3 regions of the Paenibacillus hexagrammi genome follow, and region 3 is predicted to be linked to each of the others. Evidence: riboswitches for the same ligand, from Rfam matches in the RefSeq annotation. Region 3 holds a riboswitch; each other region holds the start of a gene.

Region 1 (7,456 bases), 860 kb from region 3:
CCCTGCAGGAAAAAGAGGCGGCGAAGGTGCTTGGGCCTCGATCAACAGCAAGACGGGAGAAATCCAGAATTTTAACCGATACGTATCCTATACCAATGATTCCTCTAAGCCGGTAGACGCTAAGGTTTCCTTGGAGAAGGCAACCGAGACTGCGGTTGAATTGGTGAAGAAAGAAATGCCTGCGTATACCGATCAACTGGTTCTCGTTACGCCTTCAGCGGAAGGTATGACGGAAGATCAGCTGAAGTTTATGCGCAATTGGGATATTACCTTTGAACGCGTAATTGACGGTGTGATCGCCAACAACGAGACTGTTACTGTCAGTGTAGACCGTACGGACGGAAGCGTGATGAACTATTATTCCTCTTTCAGCAATATGGAGTACCCGAAGCAGAAGCCGGAAGTAATCGCGGTCGACAAGGCCAAAGAAACGCTGCTGTCGCAGTATGACATTGTACTGAATTACGTGACGTCCCATGGTGGACCAATCGCTATTCCATTAGCCAAGTACAACCTGATGAAGGCGGCAGGCGAGACGATTCCAGCTCCTTCCGCAGACACGAATGCAAAAATCGAAGCCAAGCTTGTTTACTCGTTGGTGCCTAAATATACGCAGGAATCCTACATGTTTAATGCTCAGAGCGGAGAGTGGCTAAGTGCGTCTTCAGGCGAAGTCATCACGCTGGACCGTGTGAAAGTGGATGATATCGACAACCACTGGGCTAAAAATGAGCTGCAGCTCATGCTCGACTATCGTGCTTTGGACGTCAAAGACGGAAAAGTGAACCCTGACCAAGCCATTACGCGCGGTGAAATGGTCAAAATGCTCGTTATCGCGATGAACGGCGGCAATCATGGTATTTACTACTCGATGGACCGTGCCGCATCGTTCAAAGATGTAGCCAATGGCTCCAAATATTTCGCCTATGTTGAGAATGCGGTCGATCGCGGTCTGCTGGATCCGGGAACCGAGTTTAATCCGGATGCCAAGATGACTCGCGAGGACATGGCGCAGCTGATTGTCAAAGCCCTTGGCTATAAGACATTGACGAAGTATGAGAAAGTGTTCAATCAAGATTTTGCGGATAAAGCGCAGCTGAAGAACGTCGGCGAAGTAGCCATCGTAGTCGGACTGGATATCATGTCTCTGAACGATGGAAGCTTCGGACCGGACCAGGAAGTGACCAAGGCGCAAGCGGCGGTGGCCTTCTACCGCTACTTGCAGAAGCGTTCCGATTTGCAGGATAGCCCACGTATGTACTAGTAATTAGAGCGAGAAGAGGATGCCGGAGTGTCGGCGTGCTCTTCTTTTTTCTTTGTGTTGAGCCCTGCTCAGGATGAGTCGGAGAGCACCTTATTTTCATAGATTCATCTAGTTATGTTAACTTTTGCAGGTAGCGACGGCGGCCTGCCGATATGATACAATAGGGTCTACATGTGAATTGAAAAAGTGATGGTAAAGGAGTAGAAGCGCGTGGCTGTTCATGGAAAAGTAGGGTTGGAAGATATTATTAAAGCGAATCATGTGCTTAGCAGGGTGTTCGAACCTTCGCCATTGCAGCGCAATGAGCTTTTATCCAATCTATATGAATGTAATGTGTTTTTAAAAGAGAAGATTTGCAGGTGGTCCGCTCGTTTAAAATTCGCGGCGCCTACAATGTGATTCAAAGCCTGTCTCCCGAGGAACGAGCGGCTGGCGTCGTATGCGCGAGCGCTGGCAACCATGCTCAAGGGGTGGCGTATTCCTGCAAGCAGCTTGGCATTGAAGGCAAGATCTTCATGCCCACAACAACCCCTCGCCAGAAGATTTCGCAGGTGAAGCTGTTCGGGGGCTCCTTTGTAGAAGTCATTCTTACCGGCGACAGCTTTGATGATTCCTCCGCACAAGCTAAGGAGTACTGCGTGAGAGAGAATAAGGTATTCATTCATCCGTTTGATGATGTTCGGACGATTGCCGGTCAAGGTACCGTAGGCTTGGAAATCCTTAACCAGATGGCGGAGACGCCTGATTATATATTTGCGACCATTGGCGGCGGCGGACTTGCTGCCGGGGTTGCCGCTTACGCTGAAAGCGTATCTCCCCAGACGCGCATCATCGGCGTTGAGCCGGAAGGCGCAGAGAGCATGTCCGAAGCGATTCGAATGGGAGAGGTCATCACGTTGTCTTCCATTGATAAGTTTGTGGATGGGGCGGCGGTCAAGCAGGTAGGCCAGCTAACCTTTGAGATCTGCCGGGATTTGCTCGAGGATATTGTCGTAGTTCCAGCAGGGAAGGAATGTACGACCATTCTGGAGCTCTACAACAACAATGCGATTGTGATCGAGCCAGCCGGTGCACTTCCTGTAGCTGCTCTTGACGCCTATCGTGAACAAATCCGCGGTAAAAACGTGGTATGCATTATTAGCGGAGGCAATAACGACATTGACCGGATGCAGCAAATTAAAGAGCGATCGTTGATTTACGAGGGTCTCAAACACTACTTTATCTTGAACTTTCCTCAACGTGCGGGAGCGCTTCGCGAGTTTCTGGAGGAAGTGCTCGGACCGACGGACGATATTACCCGATTTGAGTACACGAAGAAGAATAACAGAGACGATGCGCCTGCACTGGTCGGAATCGAACTCAAGAATAAAGACGATTACCATGGTTTAATCGAGCGGCTTGCCCGCAAGGATTATGGGTATATGGAGATCAATAAAGATCCGAAGCTGTTTAATCTGCTGATTTGACACGTTGATACTATTGGCTAAAATTGGGGAATTATGGTATAGTAAATTAGTCCTATATAAAGCATTCATATTTTCGAAAAAGGCAAACTTGCCGAAAGGCAAGGACGCAAAGCTACAGGCCTAATGTCGTGGATGACAATGGCAGCTGGGCTACCGAGAAGAAGCATCTTATTTCATGATACTTCCTGCGGCTATTCCATTTGATGGAATAGCCTTTTTTTTGATTGGAGGAGGATATAAGTGTGAGTAGTCGTCCTGTCTTAAAAGAGCATGTCCCTAGCAGGCGTTACGCTTGGGAATATATTTGCTTGATCTGCGTTGCTCTCCTTACCGTGAATCTGCTCAGCACGGTTTCCGTGCAAGCAAACGGCATGCTGCCGGGAGTACTTTTCTCCGTCTTCATTTGTTCGGCGCTGCTGGTGAGGAAGAAGCTGGCTGCGGTTCTCTTTGCAAGCGGAGCAGCTGCATGTTTCGTTGCAGCAGCCTTGCTGGCGGTACCCGTGCAGTTGGTCAGCTTATGCTTGCACACGGTGATTTGTACGGTGCTGGCTTACAGCATTCGCCGGTTGCTGACGGCTCGCGAATACTATAAAGCACACAGCTCGCAGATGGAGTATATTGCGAATCATGATGCACTGACCGGATTGCCCAATCGCCGGCTGTTCGAAGACCGCCTGGAGCAGTATTTGCTTCATGCCAAGAGGCATCAGCAGCTGGTAGCCGTTATTTTTCTGGATTTGAACCGATTTAAAGATATTAATGATACCATGGGACATGCGTATGGCGATCTGCTGATTCGTCAGGCGGGGGAGCGGCTGCTTCATTGCCTGAGAGGCGACGATACCGTCTATCGGCAGGGTGGAGATGAGTTCACTATTTTGCTGCCTTTCATTACAAAGCCCGAGGATGTAAGACATGTCGCAGCCCGCATTCAGAAAGCGCTCGAACAGCCTTTTCTGCTGGAGGGGCATTCGTTCGAAGTTACGGCAAGCATGGGAATCGCACTGTATCCCTTGGATGGTGATACTCCAGAGAAGCTGATGATCCGCGCGGACGAGGCCATGTATGGGGCTAAGCAGAAGAAAGATACGCGTTATCAATTCTATGCGGCGGATATCGATAGTATGGTGGCGAGCAAAGCGCGGTTGGAGAAAGAACTGACCGAAGCGCTTGAACGTAAAGAATTCGATTTGCGCTATCAACCGCAGTATGAAGTAGCCAGTGGACGGCTAATTGGGATGGAAGCAGTTATTCATTGGAATAAATCAGAACAGATTGCTGCCGCCCCTAGTGAGTGGATGCGTCTAGCGGAGGAATGCGGGCTCATGATTCCCATTGGCCGCTGGGCCATCTGGACGGCCTGTCTGCAGGCTAAGAGCTGGCGCGATGCGGGTTATCCGCCTCTTCGTCTCACGGTAGGGGTCACGGCATCTCAGTTTAAAGATGGACAATTTCTCGATGTAATGACGGATATATTGAAGGCAACCGGGCTGGATGCTTCATGGATTGAGCTTGATATGGCGGAGGGCATTGCAGCATCGAGCCTTCAAGAGGTTGGGGAGAAGCTGAGGATTCTGAAAGCATTGGGATTCCGGATTGCTATGGACGACATGTGCACCGGCTTGTTTACAAGAACCGGCGGCACCTACATCCCCGCTGATAGTGTGAAGCTTGATAGCACGCTGATCAAAGGCCTCCCTGAGAATGGAGACAATCAAGAGCTTGCCGAAGCGATCGTTACGATGGCGCAAAGGCTGCAGTTGAACTTGATCGCCAAAGGCGTAGAAACGAAAGAGCAGCTTGAGCATCTTCAGATCATTCGCTGCGCGGAAGCACAAGGGAAATGGTTCAGCAGTCCGCTCGATTCTGCCGAATTTACCCGGCTGCTGAAAGAGAAAATCAGTTGATAGGACACTTTTGAAAGTGTCCTATAGACAATTATTGACCTCCGGTTGTATAATTTGAAGTCGGACATGAATTCCAAATTGTAGCTGATGACAAAACCCCAGTGTTACCTTGTGTGACGATACGAATTGTGTGTATGGCTGACAATGGGAGCTTCCCTGACATAGAAAATAGTGATACACTCGTACTCGAAGCGGGCTACATATTTTGCGGCGTGAAGGTCATACTACATACTGGAATTCCATGGAAGTGTTTTTAAAATTATCGTTGGGGGTACGAACTAATGAAAAGAATGCTTACTACTGCTTTAATGGCTGTCACCGTGTCAGCTATGGTTGTATCGGGCTGCGGCAAGAAACCGGAAACGAACACAGGCGGTGCATCTCAGGCTCCTGCTGCTAGCGCAGCGGCATCTGCCACTCCTGGCTCTGCGAAGGCGGCTAACTTGAAGATCGGTATGGTTACCGATATTGGCGGAGTGAACGACAAATCCTTTAACCAAAGCGCGTGGGAAGGCCTTAAGAAGCTGGAAAAAGACACAGGCGTTAAAGTGAAAAACCTGGAAAGCAAAAGCGACTCTGATTATACTCCCAACTTGAATACATTTGTTAAAGATAAGTATGACTTGACTTGGGGAATCGGATTCTTAATGGGAGATTCACTGAAAACCGTAGCTACCCAAAATCCAGATTCCAAATTTGCGATCATCGATAACGTTGTGGAAGCTCCTAACGTAGAATCCGTAACATTCTCTGAGAATGAAGGTGCGTTCCTGGTTGGTGTTGTAGCAGGCTTGACGACAAAAACGAACAAAATCGGTTTTGTCGGCGGCGTGGACATTCCGGTTATCAAACGCTTTGATGCAGGCTTCAAGGCAGGGGTTGCGGCGGTGAATCCTGACGCGAAGATCCAGGCGATCTACACGGGAGCATTCGATAAGCCGGACCTTGGTAAAGCTGCGGCAGCAACGATCTTCAACGATGGCGCAGATATCATCTTCCACGCATCCGGTTCAACGGGTAACGGTGTATTCAATGAGGCGAAAGACCGCTTCAAGGCTGGTCAAAAATTGTGGGTTATCGGTGTAGATAAAGATCAGTCGCTTGAGTTCGGCGACGATATCACGCTGACTTCCATGATGAAGCGTGTAGATGAAGCGGTTGAGAGAGTGTCCAAGGATGTCATCGACAATAAATTCCAAGGCGGTAAAGTGGTAGTCCTTGGTTTGAAGGATAATGGTGTGGGATTGCCTGAAACGTCCAAGAAGAACGTAACTCCTGAAATTTTGGCTAAAGTCGAAGAGTATAAAAACAAAATCATCAGCGGCGAAATTAAAGTTCCTGAACAATAAAGAACGGTTAGCGGCAGATCGATACTTACTAGCAAGGCTGGTTGCAAAACTGGCCTTGTTCTTTAGTTCTAAGGGTCATTATGAGGTTCCGTTATTCAAATAACTCAGTAGGGTGATTACATGAGTACAGCAGCCCCTGTGGTTGAGCTATCCCATATTACAAAAAGATTTCCCGGTATCGTCGCCAACGATTCCATCAGTCTCCAACTGCGTAAGGGAGAGATTCATGCTCTGCTAGGGGAGAACGGCGCAGGGAAATCAACGCTAATGAATATTTTGTTTGGTCTCTATCAGCCTGACGAGGGTACGATCAAGGTGCAGGGCAAAGAGGTGCGGATCGACAGTCCGAATCGGGCGATTGAGCTTGGAATCGGCATGGTGCATCAGCATTTTAAGTTGGTGCAGCCTTTTACCGTAACAGAGAATATTGTTCTGGGTATGGAGCCGAAGAAGGGCATGCGTGTGGACTACCGAACTGCTCAGGAGAAGGTAGGCAGATTATCCGAGCAGTATGGCTTGAAAGTAGATCCCAAAGCGAAAATCGAGGATATATCCGTCGGTATGCAGCAGCGCGTAGAAATTTTGAAAACGCTCTATCGCGGAGCGGATATTTTGATTTTTGACGAGCCTACCGCGGTCTTAACGCCGCTGGAGATCAGTGAGCTGATTGAGATTATGCGGAACCTGGTGAAAGAGGGCAAATCGATCATTCTGATTACCCATAAGCTCAAGGAGATTATGGAGATCGCCGATACGGTCACAATTATTCGTAGAGGCAAGGTCATTGATACGCTCGCCTGTGCATCGGCGAATCCGCAAATTTTGGCGGAGAAGATGGTAGGACGCGACGTCTCCTTTAAGGTAGATAAGAAGGAAGCGAAGCCTGAAGCTCCAGTCCTTCAGGTGCGGGAACTTACAGCCCGTAATCAGCAGGGTCTTGCGGCTTTGAAAGGGCTTAGCTTTGAAGTGCGCGCCGGGGAGATCCTCGGTATCGCAGGTGTGGACGGGAACGGACAAAGCGAGCTGATCGAAGCCCTGACAGGCCTGCGTCCGGTAGATGGTGGGCAAGTGCTGCTGGAGGGCAAAGACATCACAGGACTGTCTGCCAGAACGATTTCGGAGGCGGGTTTGTCCCATATTCCGGAGGATCGTCATAAGCATGGTTTGGTGCTTGATTTTACCATGAGTGAGAATATGGTGCTTGAGACGTATTTCCATCCTGAATTCAACCGAAGCGGTTTGCTGGACTACAAAGCAATTGACAAACATGCCGAGGCGTTAATTCAAAAGTTTGATGTGCGTACGCCGTCCATCTATAACAAAGCGCGTTCTCTATCTGGCGGTAATCAGCAGAAAGCGATTATTGCCAGGGAAATACATAAGAATCCGAGCCTGCTCATCGCAGCTCAGCCTACTCGCGGACTTGACGTGGGAGCAATCGAATTCGTGCACCGTCAGTTGATTGAGCAG
Region 2 (7,456 bases), 540 kb from region 3:
TAAACACGCCGAGTATGCCTAATACGATGAAGCCTTGGCTGAGCTTAAACCAGTCACCGATCCAACCCATTAAGACGGGTCCGACAAACATTCCTAGACCATAAATGGCTTGGAAAAAGCCCATCGCCGTTGCCCGTTTGTCTGAAGGCATATGCTTGATGCTGAGCGCCATCAGAACGGTAAACGAAAGCCCTCTGCCAAAACCGGCTGCAGCTTGAGTCAACATCAGCACCCACAAGTGCTGAGAAAATGGTATCGATAACGTAAAGATGCCCATGAGGACAAAGCCCCAAACGACTACACGTTTTTCACCGAACTTCGCTGCCCATTTGCGCCCGCCGAAGAGGGAAGCGATAGCTACCGGTACGTTAGAAAAGAAAGTGAGCAAAGCCAGGTCGAACTTGCTCGCACCCATCCCAGTTGCAAACACAGGTGTGAAGCCGAATACTGTCGCAAAAGTTAACACTTGCGATAAAATGGCAAGCAGCGAGACGAACAACAGCGTGCGGTCTGTAGCCACGTTACCGATGCCGCGAAGCGTTATCTTCGGTGCGTCTTCCGGCGCATTTTCCACTAGGAACAGTGAAGCGACGAGCCCTACGGCGCCAAGAGCCGCACCCATAATAAAGGCCGCCTCCCAGCCAAGCTGGTCTGTCGCCCAACCGGCAGCCAGAATGCCGAGCATTTGACCCGAAGAATTATAGAAGCTGATCGTACCGATCGCCTTGGTGGATTCCTCATGCTTATAGTAGCTGGTAAAGAGCACGGTAAAATCGACCCATGTTGCTGCTGCTGCGCCGCAAGAGCTCTTAGAAGAATCATCCACGTAAAATCCTGGGTGATCCAAAGCCCAAGGCCGCTAAGTCCTGTGAACAGCAGGCCGAATGTAATGAACATCTTACGTTTGTGAAACCGGTCTGATAGTACGCCTACCGGCACGCGAAGCAGCATTTGGGAGATACCGTACATACCCACGATCCAACCTGCGAGCTGGTGAGAGCCGCCCAAATATTCTACATACGGTGCAATGATGGGCACACTGGTGTACATGGACATCCAAAATAATAAAGTTACGATACAAAATAACGGAATACGATAAGAACGATTTGCAGGTATCTGACTCATGGAATCGTGCTCCTCTCCTTACTGGTCATGAACGATTGATCCTAATGTTGGTTTGCTGCGGCTTGGCATAGGGGATACTGAATATGTCACAAAAAAACAAAGGGATCGCCAACCTATAAGGCGTAATCCCTTTGTTTAATATGTAACCAACCGTTCGAACATAACTTCGCTACTTGTTATTGTAACTCAAGATACATGTTGTCACAAGCTATCTGATATGGTAACTTGAAGCATATGAGCTCAGGAGGAATTAGGATGACGAAGCAGCAATATAGATGTAATTTCCGTCTTAAGAAAAATAACGAATACCTCGGTACGATTTATCTAGGAGATCCGATTCCTGCTGTGGAAGATGCGATTATGATCGGCGAAAAAAAATATGAAATCGTGGAAATTGCAGCTGGTAATGCGCGAGAAGCCTATGAGGTATATGTTTCGGAAGTGAAAAAAAGTAATAGATTATGCCAAGAACATACAGCGCCAAGGTCGGCTATAAAGCTGCTCTTGGCGCTGTTTTGTGTATCTCTTGATTTACTTAGTATCAGGATATCGAAAGTCAACGAGTTCTTCTGTCCAGTACTCTTCTTTGCAATTCGATTCATCTTGAAGAAAGAGATGAATCCCTAGACAGATCGCAATAATGAATAAAATAGACACAGTAGTCTCCTATTGTTCAAAAAATTTCCTGTAGTGTTACATTTACATATAATAACACAAGTATTTTGGAAGCGCTATACGACAATTTTTCTCCAAATTAGGTCTTTAGATATAACAAAAAACCTCCTACGTAATAACGTAAGAGGATACAAAACCACAAGACGCGCCACGGCGGGATTCGAACCCGCGACGCACAGTTTAGGAAACTGTCGCTCTATCCTGCTGAGCTACGGGCGCATAAGCAAGGATTATGATAGCACGAAGGCAAGCCGTGATGCAACCTCATACAGGCGGCTGCTTTTTACTGCTGCGCAGCTTCCGGAAAAATTGCGTGAGCATGGATGAGCATTCCTCCTGCAATATACCGCTAATGACATCTACACGATGATTGAACCGCTCCTCTTGAAGTAAATTCATAAGCGTTCCTGCACAGCCGGCCTTGGGATCGGTAGTTCCATAAATCACTTGCGGCACCCGGGACTGTACGATCGCTCCCGCACACATGGGGCAAGGCTCCAAGGTCACATACAGCTTGCAATCCAACAGCCTCCATGCTTGCAGATGCTCACTTGCTTGGCGAATAGCGATCATTTCTGCATGGGCAGTGGGATCCAGAGAAGTTTCTCGGAGGTTATAGCCCCGCCCTATAATCTCTCCTTGATGTACGACAATAGCCCCAATAGGCACCTCGCCAAGGGCCTCTGCTTTAAAAGCCTCTTGTATGGCTTCATTCATCCAGTAGGTATGTTCAAGTAGTTCATCCACAGGGGGCACCTCTCTTTCAGACTCATTGTCCACATGTGCATAAAAAGTCGAACAGGCATTCGTTGTTAACAATCTGTGGACAACTTTGTGGATAACGTACTATTTTGTGGATAGTTGCTCTTATTGTAGGGGCATCTTGTCATGGAATCAAGTTATCAACATAGCATTCCGTAAATTAAGCTTAAAAAAATGAAATTTTTTAGCAAAACATGGTGAAACCTAGTTGATAATGAGAGACAAAGTGAATATACTAATAATTACATATAGTAGGTCTTTTCGCCTACAGGGTATAAGAGTATTGTTAGGTCTAAGAATAGGTCTTTATATACATCAATAAATAGATTCGATAATGGCAAACTTGTCGAAAGACAAGGACGCAAAGCTGAGGGTCTAACGTTCCATCAAGGAGCTATGACAGCCTGGTTACCGAAAATCTGGAGGTATCGATTTTGGTAATAGGCTGCTCCTGGGATAGTTATCAGGGGGAGTCTATTTTTATATCCAATAACAATGCTGAAAGGATGTGGCATGATGTTATCGAACAGGGAGTCTAGATTTGAACCAATGAAGTATTATGGTAGTAAAGAAGGCAATGACGCAGAGATTTTAATAGATAGTAAGGCGGTTTTGGACAAAAGGGATTTTGTAGCCACAGGAGTGATCACCTACGTATTGGGAGATATCATCGAGATTGAGCTCCCACAATATAATATCTTCCAGCTCGGGGACAAGATTAAAGTCACCATCTACACTAAATCAGGACTCTTTGTGTTCGACACCTCTGTTGTAGCCAAGGACCATGGTTCCATTATTGTTATAAATCCTCCAGATAATCGAAAGAAATTTACCGAGAAGCGGGAATTCCCACGAATTGAGATTGTAAAAGGCGGCTTGCTGCACGGCTTGCATGATATACAAAGAAGGAAGCATCAGTTTGAACGCCCGGTAAGTATCAACATCAAAAATATTAGCTTGAGCGGTGTTGGATTTACAGTGGATGATAATATTCATCTGGACACAACCGCACACCTTGAATTAGAGCTCTTGCTCGGATTCTCCATTTCCTGCCTAACAGAAGTAGTTAGACGAGAAACGCAAGATACCGGAATTTACTACGGCGCCAGATATATCAATGTACCTGATGCTAAAACAAACGCACTTCGAGCGTTCATCTTAAAGAATCAAGTCGAGGCCTATTTTGTTCAGAAAAAAGATGTTAAAATGAAAAAAGTCACGGATATGGGATCCGGGGTCCGCTAAGATAGCGGGCTTTTTTTTGATTGACAAGTGCTATATAATAAATGAGGATATTTTCAAACATTAAGGAGTTGTGAACGGCAATGGCGTTGAAAGCAGGAATCGTCGGTCTACCGAACGTCGGCAAATCGACTTTGTTTAATGCAATAACACAGGCGGGAGCAGAATCTGCGAATTATCCGTTCTGTACGATTGATCCGAATGTCGGTGTAGTGGAAGTGCCGGACGAAAGACTGCGGAAGCTGGTGGAACTTGTAGTGCCCAAGAGCATTGTTCCGACCGCTTTCGAATTCGTCGATATTGCGGGTTTAGTGAAGGGCGCGAGCAAGGGCGAAGGGCTTGGAAATAAGTTTTTGGCGCATATTCGTGAAGTTGATGCGATCGTGCATGTCGTTCGCTGCTTTGTGGATGAGAATATTACGCATGTATCCGGGAAAGTAGATCCGATCGGCGATATCGAAACGATTAATCTGGAGCTGATTCTGGCGGATATCGATTCCGTTGAGAAAAAGCTGGAGCGTTCCCGTAAGAATTTGAAGGGCGGCGACAAGAAAGTTGCGGCTGAAGTAGAAGTGCTTGAGCGTATTAAAGAAACGCTGTATGAAGACAAACCGGCGCGCAGCATGGATCTGAGCGATGACGATAAACTCATTGTCCGTGATCTCCATCTGCTCACAATGAAGCCCGTGCTGTATGCAGCGAATGTAAGCGAAGACGAGGTAGCAACGGCTGATGATAACCAGTATGTGAAAATCGTTAAGGAATTCGCAGCGCAAGAGAATGCCGAGGTCGTTCCAATCAGTGCGAAGGTGGAATCCGAAATCGCTGAACTGGAAGACGAGGAAAAAGCGATGTTCCTTGAAGAGCTGGGACTTCAGGAGTCCGGTTTGAATAGATTGATTAAAGCAGCTTATAAACTGCTCGGCTTATACACGTATTTTACTGCCGGGGTGCAGGAAGTACGAGCATGGACAATCCGCAAAGGAATGAAGGCTCCGCAAGCGGCGGGCGTCATTCACTCGGATTTTGAGCGCGGCTTTATCCGTGCGGAAGTCGTGTCTTACGATGATTTGATGGCTGCCGGATCGATGAATGCTGTGAAGGAAAAAGGACAGCTGCGTTTGGAAGGTAAAGAATATGTCGTACAAGACGGCGATGTCATGCATTTCCGTTTCAATGTGTAAAATAGTGAAAAACCTATAAAAGGAGTGGTCCGGATGTTAGATCGACTTCAGGCAGTAGCGGATCGCTACGAGAAGTTAAGCGAGCTTTTGTGTGATCCTGATGTAACCAGCGACACGAAGAAGCTTCGGGAGTATTCCAAGGAGCAATCGGATCTTCAGGAAGCTTACGATGCTTATCAGGAGTATAAAACAGTTACTGAACAGCTCGAAGATGCAAAGGTTATGCAGAATGAGAAGCTAGATGACGAGATGCGCGAAATGGTCAAAATGGAGATCGAGGAACTCAGCGAACGAGCTGCAGAGCTGGAAGAGAAGCTGAAAGTTTTGATGATGCCAAAAGACCCGAACGACGATAAAAACGTCATTGTGGAAATCCGCGGCGCTGCAGGCGGCGACGAGGCTGCTTTGTTTGCGGGCGACTTATACCGCATGTATACACGCTACGCGGATTCGCAAGGCTGGAAGACCGAAGTCCTGGATGCCAGCTTGAACGACTTGGGCGGATTTAAAGAGATTATCTTCATGATTACGGGCAAAGGCGCTTACAGCAAGCTGAAGTTCGAGAGCGGCGCTCACCGCGTACAGCGTATTCCGGTAACGGAATCGGGCGGACGGATCCATACGTCCACGTCGACGGTTGTGGTCATGCCCGAAGCGGAAGAAGTAGAAATTGAAATTCACGATGCGGACATTCGCGTGGATACGTTCTGTTCCAGTGGAGCGGGTGGTCAGTCCGTTAATACAACGAAATCTGCGGTTCGCGTTACGCATGTGCCAACAGGCATTGTTGCTACCTGTCAGGATGGCAAATCGCAAAACTCCAATAAAGAGCAGGCACTCCGCGTGCTTCGCGCACGGATTTCCGATAAAATGCGCGAAGAAGAAGAAGCGAAGTATGCCGGCGAGCGGAAAAGCAAAGTAGGTACGGGCGACCGCAGTGAGCGGATCCGCACGTACAACTTCCCGCAAAGCCGTGTAACCGATCATCGTATCGGCCTTACGTTACATCGCTTGGAAACGGTCTTGAGCGGCGATATGGATGAGATCGTATCTGCCCTTACGATTGCGGCACAGTCCGATCTGTTGGAAAAAGGGGAGCAGGCGATCTGATGCCGACTGCTGGAACGATTCGAGAAGCCTATGTTGAGGCTTCTTCTTTTTTAGCGGCGCAGGGCGTGGCGGAAGCAGCCGCCTGCGCAGAACTCCTGATGCAGCACCTGCTGGGCTGCAGCCGCACCGAGCTGCTGTTCCGCTGGCAGGAACAGCTCCCTGCTGAGCTGGCGAACCGCTGGCGCCAGCTGATCAAGAGGAAGGCCGCGGGGGAGCCGGTGCAGTATATCACCGGCGAGCAGGAGTTTTTCGGCCTTCCTTTTGCCGTGAGCGGCGCGGTGCTGATCCCGCGGCCGGAGACCGAGCTCCTCGTGGAGGCAGTGCTCCACGAGGGCTCGCGCCTCTTCCCGCAAGGCGCTCCGCTGCTTGCGGATGTAGGCACCGGGAGCGGAGCCATCCCGGTGACGATCGCGCACGCGCGCCCGGCGTGGCGCGTGGCGGCCAGCGACATCTCCGCGGCAGCGCTGGAGATGGCTCGTGCCAATGCGCAGCGTAACGGCGTCGCTGCGCGCATCGAGTGGCTCGAGGGCGACCTCCTCGAGCCTTGGATCCAGAGCGGGTTGGCACCGGACATCCTGGTGTCCAACCCGCCTTACATCCCCGACGGCGATTTGCCGTCGCTGATGCCCGAGGTGCGGCTCTATGAGCCGCACACGGCTTTGTTCGGCGGTCCCGAAGGGCTGGACCTGTACCGCCGCATGATACAGCAGCTGCCTCAGCTGCCGCGAATCCCGACGGTGGTCGGATTCGAGGTTGGCATCCGGCAGGCGGGGGATGTGGCGGCTATGCTGCGTGAAGCCGCCGACTGGCGCGAGATCCGCATCGTGAAGGATCTCGCGGGGATCGAGCGCCATGTGATTGCGCTGCGCGACCCGGAGCTTGTGTAGACGAAGCCCTGCTTTGGCAGAGTCTAGTAGAACTTGCTGTAGAGATTATTCTCGTCAACTTCAATTCGTTCATAAGTTGACCGGCCTCATTTGTTAGCTGCACAAATGTGTGTCTTGTTTCATGTGCGTCGGGGTGCTGTATTACAGTCTAAGTGAATTGATCGACTGTATGCCTGGCGGCGAGAGAGTTAGGTCTAGCATGAAGAGCCTACTGCCTAGCAATCATGAGGAGAAGCTGAATAAGGAACGCAACATAGTGCTGCGTAAATTTTTGAAAGAGGTCCGCCACTACACGGCTGGGCCAATCCTTGAAGCACTCGATCCCATGCCCGCAGCGTATGTACAAAAGACGCTCAACCGCTCACCGAATTACTACAAACTTCAGATAAAACTCACACTCTCTCACTAGCATCTATCAAAAATAAAAAAATAATAGATTACTAGGTTTAGCCTCTCTCTTTTTTGCCCATA
Region 3 (7,456 bases):
TAAGCAAAAGGAGACGGCATGGCTCTTTATTCAATATGTATGCGAGCAGAGCGGCACGATGAATTGGTACATCAACCCGAAGCCCAGTGAATTTCTGGGTGGGCAAAACGCGCAAGAGCTGTATAGGACGCTGACCGGACTGGGTTCTTCCGGAATGCCGACTCCTTTAGATCGCAAAGCATCCGAGATATGGAATAGGTCCATCGATGAAATTATCAATAAAAACACAAGCGCGGAGGACAGCCTGTCGTTGCTGTACCAAGACATAATGGACGAGGTCTCCATTCCTTATCAGCAATTACTGAATTATAAAAAATAGATCCAATCATAACGCAAAGAAGGTCGGTTCCATGGAACGGGCCTTTTTATTCTGAGATACTAACGTGAGGTGTTAGATTGTTTGAGGTATTTTTATGCCTCTTTCTTGCTTTTCGAATGTTTTTAAAGAAATGAATTTGAAAAGAAGGGTTGCTGTCGTAACTTGTCGAAATATTTAGAATGTATGTAATAATAAATCACACGAAATATTATGTTAACTCCATATTCATCCATTATTAATAACAAAGGTGGTTTTTATGCTTTCTCTTTTACTGACTCCTTTTACAGCCCTGATGACTCGAATGAAATACGCTCAAAAGTTTGTATTGATTAGCCTGCTATTCTTAGTACCGCTAGGTCTGCTAATCGGGATATGGTCGAAGGATCTGCAAAATCAAATACAAGATTCGAAGAAAGAATTGTTGGGCAGCGCTTATATTCAGGGGCTCATGCCACTTATGCTGGATATTCAGCAGCATCGTGGTTTAGCAAACGGGATTTTAAACGGAGACACAGCCTCCAAGACGATGCTAGCTGATAAAGAGAAAGCAATCGAGGCGAGTATGGCGCGTGTGGCTGAGATGAATGCACAAAACGGTGATGAGCTGCAGACCGCTACTGCTTGGCAAGCCATTCAGAATGACTGGAAGAACCTCGAAGAGCAGACACTTCAGCTTCCGGCCAAAGAATGCTATGACCGTCACACGGCCCTAATCGGTGACATTCTGGACTTCATTGTCCATATTGCCGATGAATCGAACCTGACCTTGGATCCTGAGGTCGATTCCTACTATATGATGAACGTCATGGTCCACCAGCTTCCGCAGCTCATCGAGTTTACCGGACAGGCGAGGGGCGATCTTAACGGCGTGCTTGCCAGTAAGAAGATAACGGACGATGGAAAAGTGAGCGCTCGAATCGAAAAGGCGCTTATCCAAACATCCATTCAGAATATCGAAAAGGCACTAAATATTATTTCGGAATCCAATCCGACTCTTTCCGCTGTTCTCGAAGGACCAGGTGGACAAAGTGTGCAGTCAAGCAAGGGCTTTCTTGCGACCATTGATAAAAATGTCTTGAATGCTGCTTCCTTAACTATGAAGCCGAGTGATTTTTTTGCGGAAGGAACCAATTCGATTGAGATATCAAATCAATTTTTTCAAGTCGTCTCAACCCAGTTGGATCAGCTTCTGCAGCATCGGGTTGACCGGTTGAGCAGCGATCGTGCGAAGATGATGTCTCTGGTAGGTATTACGATTCTTCTTGCGGCGCTCTTCTTTCTGGCCTTCTACCGAAGTGTAAGAATGACTATTAGATCCTTGCAGCATGGGGCCGAGAGGCTCGCGGGAGGAGACCTGTCCAAGCAGGTAGAGCTGCAAACGAGAGACGAGCTCGGTGAAGTTGGTGTTGCTTTTAATCAAATGACAGACTCGTTAAGAGGGATTCTGCGCATTAATCAGGATATATCCGAGCAGGTTGCCGCTTCATCGGAGGAGCTGTCAGCCGTGTCTACGGAATCGACGTCGGCCATGCAGCAAATCGCGATGGCGGTTCAAGTCGTAGCAGAAGGAGCCGAGCAGCAGAAGAAAGCCTCTGAAGAAAATGCTCTCGCCATGAATGAGATGGCAATTGGTATTTCGAGAATTGCTGACAGCGCTTCGGAGGTTTCTGAGCTGGCGGTTGATGTATCGGATGGAGCACGAACCAGTGAGGAGAAGCTGAAGGTTGCGGTCGGTCAAATGCAAACGATTCGTCATGCGGTTCATGAATCTGCGGATGTCGTAACGCGGCTTGGCGAACATTCGAAGGACATCGGGGCGTTCGTCTCCACGATCAAGCACTTATCTTCGCAGACGAACTTGCTGGCGCTCAATGCCAATATCGAGGCGGCTCGGGCAGGGGAATACGGCCGTGGCTTTAAAGTGGTCGCTTCGGAGATCGGCAAACTGGCCGGACAGACGCAGGAATCGGTTGAATCTATCACGTCAATTGTGAGTTTGATTCTCGACCTCGTCGAGGGGGCGGTAGTTTCCATGAAGGAAACGGCTGCCGAGGCGGAGCTCGGATTATCGGCGATCCAGCAGACGGATAGTGCGATTAGCTCCATCCTGGACTCCATCCGCAAGGTAGCCCACCAAATCCAAGAGGTTTCCGCAGCATCCGAGCAAATGTCTGCCAGTGCCCAGCAGGTTACGGCATCTACCATGGATATGGTAGGCTTTGCACGAAGCGCCTCCGACCGTACCACGGAAATGGCGGCGGCTGCTCAGGAGCAGCTCGCATCTATGGAAGAAGTGCAGGCTTCCTCGGATGCTCTGGGCAGCTGCGCTCAAGACCTGCAGGACGAGTTGAGAAAATTTACTTTGGCATAGGTGGATAGCGCAGCCTAATAACTGCGATACCCTTTCTATGAAAAAGCACATCTTGTGAAATGCTTGGACACAATAGATGATTCCTGTACTGAGTACTGAACAGGGGTCATCTTTTTTAATCCACATTGATATCTGTGATGGTTGTAATATTTGATTTAGCGGTCTATCTCATCTTAGCTTTAGCCATGCACTTGTAAGGATTTGCTTTTCTGTGCGGGCACACAAGATTTAGTTGTTTCATAAGCCGACGGATTCTCTTTAGGTTGTAGGTGATGCCAAATTCATTCTGAAGAACCATCTTAGACCTGACTATGCTCTGGTTGAATTTTTTTAGCTTTAGGGGATTAGCCCATAATTTACTTCAACTGAAAGGGTCATAAATCCCATTGGATGAAAATGGATTAACATCGAATGTCTGTAAATTCGGGATAAACAGGATTCCTTTTATAGTCATATAGGGATTAAAGGGATGCGAATGCAGAAGATGATAGGAAAGCAGTACCATGAATAATAGTCTGAAAATTGTGAACTTAGACCGATACAAGAAAACGCTTACATGTCTTATGATGATATCAACACATCGGATTCGACCTAAAGCGACAAGCTTCGACGAATCTCGATAAAGGCAAAACTGATGAAAATCAGTGACGCAAAGCTACAGGGGCTAACGCGCATGAAACAAGCGCCATGCCAGCCAGCTGCCGAAAGATTTGAAGGGGGCTTGTTTTTTATATGCCAATATTCCCTTCCTTTCGGAGAAGGTGGGTTATTTCAGACAAGAATGGAGGGGATAGTCCGCATGAAGTTAGTCCTGCCTGAGAGCGGACACGTCGTTGCTGAAGAGGTTTGGGTGGCGGCAACGTTTTATCGGAGATTGAAAGGGCTGATGTTTTCATCCGAATTGCCTGAGGGCTGCTGTATGTACATAAGGCCGTGCAGGTCCGTGCACACCTTCTTTATGAACTACAGTATCGACGTCGTTCATCTCGATGCAAAACACCGGGTCGTAGGATTGGAACAGGCTTTGGCGCCGGGGAAGATAGGAACATCATTTCCGAATTCCGAATCCGTAATTGAGTTTCCCGCAGGAAGCATCGAACGAAATGCTCTGCAAGTGGGCAGCATGGTTCAATTTGAAAGCTAAACTTGGAACCTAAACTTAAACAACTAAACTAACCAATACAAGGGAGCGATTACTCATGATGAACAAATTCAAAGCGCTGGTTACACAAGAACAAGGTCAAGGTATGACAGAATACGGTCTCGTGCTGGGGCTAATCGCGGTGGCTGTAGTAGCTACTCTGGTAACCCTTCGTACAGAAATCGTGAATATCTTCCAAGATGCATTATCAACCGTGCAAAGCCGTAATACGACTCCGTAAACGTAAAGCAAGCAATAACAAGACCAAGATTGCCGATACGTACCAAAAGGTCTTACGTGTTCTACCGCGTAGGGCCTTTTTTCACAAATTTGAGCTTTACTAGGCAACGGAGGTAGGGAGATGCTTTTTACTATCATGCTATTGACCGTGCTGTTGATCTCGGTTGTGACCGATGTGAGGAGCAGAAAAATACATAATAAGGTGATATTTCCCGGAATAGCAGCTGCATTAGGCGCACATACAGCAATGGCCGGATGGACCGGATTAGGGGCCTCTCTTGCAGGCTTCCTCGCAGGGTTAGGCGTGCTGTTGATCCCGTATCTTCTTGGGGGCATAGGTGCTGGCGATGTCAAGCTCCTGGCATTAGTGGGCGCAATGAAAGGGACTTCTTTCGTATTGATGACTTCCGTATATATGGCTCTAATCGGAGCGATATTGGCCGTATTGGTCATTGTTTTTCGGAATGGAGCGATGATCAGAATGAAGTGGATCGGTATCTGCATGTACAGCTTCCGCTATGGCGTCCTGTTACCCGTAAACGCTGACAAAACAGTCCTAACCGCAACGTATCCATACGGAGTAGCCATAGCAGGCGGCGCCTTGGTCTGCCTGTGGTTTAAGGGATGGTGAGGACCATGCGAAAAGCGGATGCAGCATTCGCCTGCCGGAATTTGCTGAAAAACGAGAAAGGGCAGTCGTTGACGGAATTCGCTCTGCTCGTCCCGCTGCTCCTTTTGATCGTTTGCGGCATGCTGGATGTCGGGCGGGTTGTGTTCACGTATCTGCAGATGAATCTGGTCGCTCAAGAGGCGGTCAGGCTTGGAGGATTAGGCAAAGGGGACGCGGATATCACGGCATTCTCGAGAGCGAATGCACAAGTAGATAACCGCAATGCGCTTCAAGTAACGATCTCTCCGGCACAATCGACAAGAAAGTCGGGAGACTATGTGAAAGTAACTTTGCAATACAGTTTGCCTTATATCACCCCGCTGATTGGAAGCGTACTTCCAAAACCGCTTATATCCGCGGACTCTACCATCCGGGTGGAATAGGAGGCAGGTTATGAAGATGGAACGAGGCAGCAGGTACATACATGGACTATGGCGGGAAGAGCAAGGAAGCTCCATTGTGCTGATCGGACTTATGCTGATGGGGTTACTGGCGGCATGTGCACTAATCATCGATGGCGGAACTTTATTCGCCGAGCGCAGCCATTTGCAGAAAGCGGCCAACGCTGCTGCGCTCTCCGGCGCGCAGGAGCTTACAGGGCAATCCCAGACTGTAACGGCTATTGTCCAAAAAATTTTGCAAGAGCATCAGGAAGCGGGCAGCCTGAAGTCAACCGGCATTGAGCTTGGGAAAAGCATTAGGGTCAGTCTGGCGAAGCCGGTACCTCTTCATTTTGCCAAACTGCTCGGATGGGATGAAGTAACAGTAGAAGCCGAGGCAGCCGCACAAATTCTGCCAATGGGAAGCGGAACGGGCGTAGCGCCTCTTGGCATCGATGATTCCATCGCTTTGGAATATGGAAAGGCGTACAAGCTGAAGGTCGATCAAACACAGAGCGTATCCGGCGTTTTCGGAATCCTGGCTTTGGGCGGCAATGGCGCCAATACCTACGAGTACAACTTAATGCATGGGTACAGCAATGAGGTGGACATTGGGGATATCATTGATACGCAAACCGGTAACATTGCGGGCAATACAAGGGATGCGGTTCAGTACAGAATTAATGCGGATCCTTATCCGCCGGCAGATCTCTCGCACCGGGACTCGCCAAGGATTCTTTTGGTGCCGACATACAAGCCGTATAATTTCACAACGAACCAGATGAAACAAATTCAGGTGACCGGCTTTGCTTACTTTTACATCACAGATCCAATGAGCAGCAAAGATACCGCCATCAGCGGCATCTTTATCAAAAGGACGGGGAAAGGCACGGCGAAGCCGGGAGCCATTGATAAAGGGGCTTATGCCATCAGACTTATAGAGTAGGAGAGCCGAATATGCGATCAAAAGCGGTTTTGATACTGGCGGTTATCATGGGGTTGTTAACAACCTTTCTTTTTATCAAATATATGAAAAAATTCGATGAAGCGGCAGTTATCAATACCAACATGACGGATGTGGTTGTGGCGAAGCAGCCCATCAAGCGCAACACTGTGATTGATGCAGGTGCTATTGAAATTGCGCAAGTGCCCAAGAAGGCGCTGCACCCAGAGGCCGTACTCACTATAGAGGAAGCCGCGGGAAAAATCGCCAACAGTGATCTGGCTCCGGGAGAGATGCTGCTGAGCCACCATCTGCAAGGGCAGAAGGAAGAAGCGCTGCTTGTCTCGCGGAAAGTGACGGACGGCTATCGGGCTGTGTCTGTTGGAGTCAATATCGTCAGATCAGTTTCCAACTTGATCGAGCCCGATGATTATGTCGATGTGATTTCGAACCAAACGGATAAACAGTCCAATGGGCCGCTTGTTTCCACGCTCATCTTGCAGCATGCCAGGGTGCTTGCCGTTGGACGAAGAATGGTCGAGGCAACCACGGAGACGCCTTATGTGGAATACTCCTCGGTAACGCTTGAAGTGAAGCCGCAGGACGCAGTAGCGTTGGTTAATGCGAGTGAAGCTGGAAGCGTGAGCTTAATGCTGTATAGCCGGATCCAGCCAAATGGAGAGACAGAATCGAAAGGAGCAGGCGGAGATGAAAAGTAGCGATACAGGTATGGAGGGGCCGCTGAAGGAAAAGCGAGGCGAGATGATCGCCATATGCAGCAGTAAGGGCGGCATCGGCCGTACTGTACTCGCTGTCAATCTCGCTGTCGCGCTTTCCAAAAGCAATATTCAGATCAGCATCATCGATGGGGATCTGCAGTTTAACGATGTAAGCTTGGCGATGGATTTGCATCCCACTTTCACGATTAAAGATGTGGCTGAAAGTATCGATACGATCGACAAGCACACGCTGCCTAGCTACATGATCCGCCATAGCAGCGGCGTGAAAGTATTGGCTGCGCCTGAGCGTCCGGAATTTGCAGATTTAATTAAACCGGACGTGATTGACCGGGTTTGTGAAATGCTGCTGGCTCAGCACGATTATTTAATTGCCGATACAGGTGTAGGCTTGCAGGAAAATACGATGCAGTTCATTGAGAAAGCAGATCAAATCTTCGTGCTGACCACACTTGAAATGAGCGCAATCAAAAACACGAAGCTGATGCTGGAAACATTAGATGCGCTGGGCCTCAAGCATAAGGTGCAGCTCGTTATTAACCGGTCTACGATGGAAAGCGCCATCAAGGCTTCGGATGTGCCGGATATTCTTGGGGCGGAGAATCCCATCTACGTGCCGAATGATTTTCAGATTGTCTCTCAATCTATAAATATC

Evidence for each region. A riboswitch is a leader RNA that binds a small molecule or an ion and turns the genes downstream of it on or off. The one in region 3 is predicted to bind cyclic di-GMP.
Region 1: another riboswitch for cyclic di-GMP. It lies ahead of L0M14_RS29365 (putative bifunctional diguanylate cyclase/phosphodiesterase); the one in region 3 lies ahead of L0M14_RS25220 (DUF192 domain-containing protein).
Region 2: another riboswitch for cyclic di-GMP. It lies ahead of L0M14_RS27840 (PilZ domain-containing protein); the one in region 3 lies ahead of L0M14_RS25220 (DUF192 domain-containing protein).

The regions. Positions count from the first base shown of each region.
Region 1 is NZ_CP090978.1:6,392,674-6,400,129, forward strand. Features, by position in the region: gene L0M14_RS29355 (S-layer homology domain-containing protein) at 1-1,264, shown strand, start outside; partial or broken gene ilvA (threonine ammonia-lyase IlvA) at 1,475-2,730, shown strand; cyclic di-GMP riboswitch class I at 2,802-2,888, shown strand; gene L0M14_RS29365 (putative bifunctional diguanylate cyclase/phosphodiesterase) at 2,973-4,637, shown strand; gene L0M14_RS29370 (BMP family lipoprotein) at 4,919-5,986, shown strand; gene L0M14_RS29375 (ABC transporter ATP-binding protein) at 6,107-7,456, shown strand, end outside.
Region 2 is NZ_CP090978.1:6,075,706-6,083,161, reverse strand. Features, by position in the region: gene L0M14_RS27860 (MFS transporter) at 1-826, opposite strand, end outside; partial or broken gene L0M14_RS32120 (MFS transporter) at 859-1,050, opposite strand; gene L0M14_RS27855 (hypothetical protein) at 1,381-1,752, shown strand; tRNA gene L0M14_RS27850 (tRNA-Arg) at 1,945-2,019, opposite strand; gene tadA (tRNA adenosine(34) deaminase TadA) at 2,065-2,517, opposite strand; cyclic di-GMP riboswitch class I at 2,889-2,978, shown strand; gene L0M14_RS27840 (PilZ domain-containing protein) at 3,112-3,807, shown strand; gene ychF (redox-regulated ATPase YchF) at 3,888-4,988, shown strand; gene prfA (peptide chain release factor 1) at 5,022-6,098, shown strand; gene prmC (peptide chain release factor N(5)-glutamine methyltransferase) at 6,098-6,985, shown strand.
Region 3 is NZ_CP090978.1:5,534,111-5,541,566, reverse strand. Features, by position in the region: gene L0M14_RS25235 (type 2 periplasmic-binding domain-containing protein) at 1-319, shown strand, start outside; gene L0M14_RS25230 (methyl-accepting chemotaxis protein) at 576-2,690, shown strand; gene L0M14_RS32085 (IS3 family transposase) at 2,726-2,845, opposite strand; partial or broken gene L0M14_RS25225 (transposase) at 2,866-2,991, opposite strand; cyclic di-GMP riboswitch class I at 3,305-3,396, shown strand; gene L0M14_RS25220 (DUF192 domain-containing protein) at 3,490-3,834, shown strand; gene L0M14_RS25215 (Flp family type IVb pilin) at 3,890-4,072, shown strand; gene L0M14_RS25210 (A24 family peptidase) at 4,193-4,702, shown strand; gene L0M14_RS25205 (TadE/TadG family type IV pilus assembly protein) at 4,708-5,124, shown strand; gene L0M14_RS25200 (pilus assembly protein TadG-related protein) at 5,135-6,067, shown strand; gene cpaB (Flp pilus assembly protein CpaB) at 6,079-6,783, shown strand; gene L0M14_RS25190 (CpaE/TadZ family protein) at 6,773-7,456, shown strand, end outside.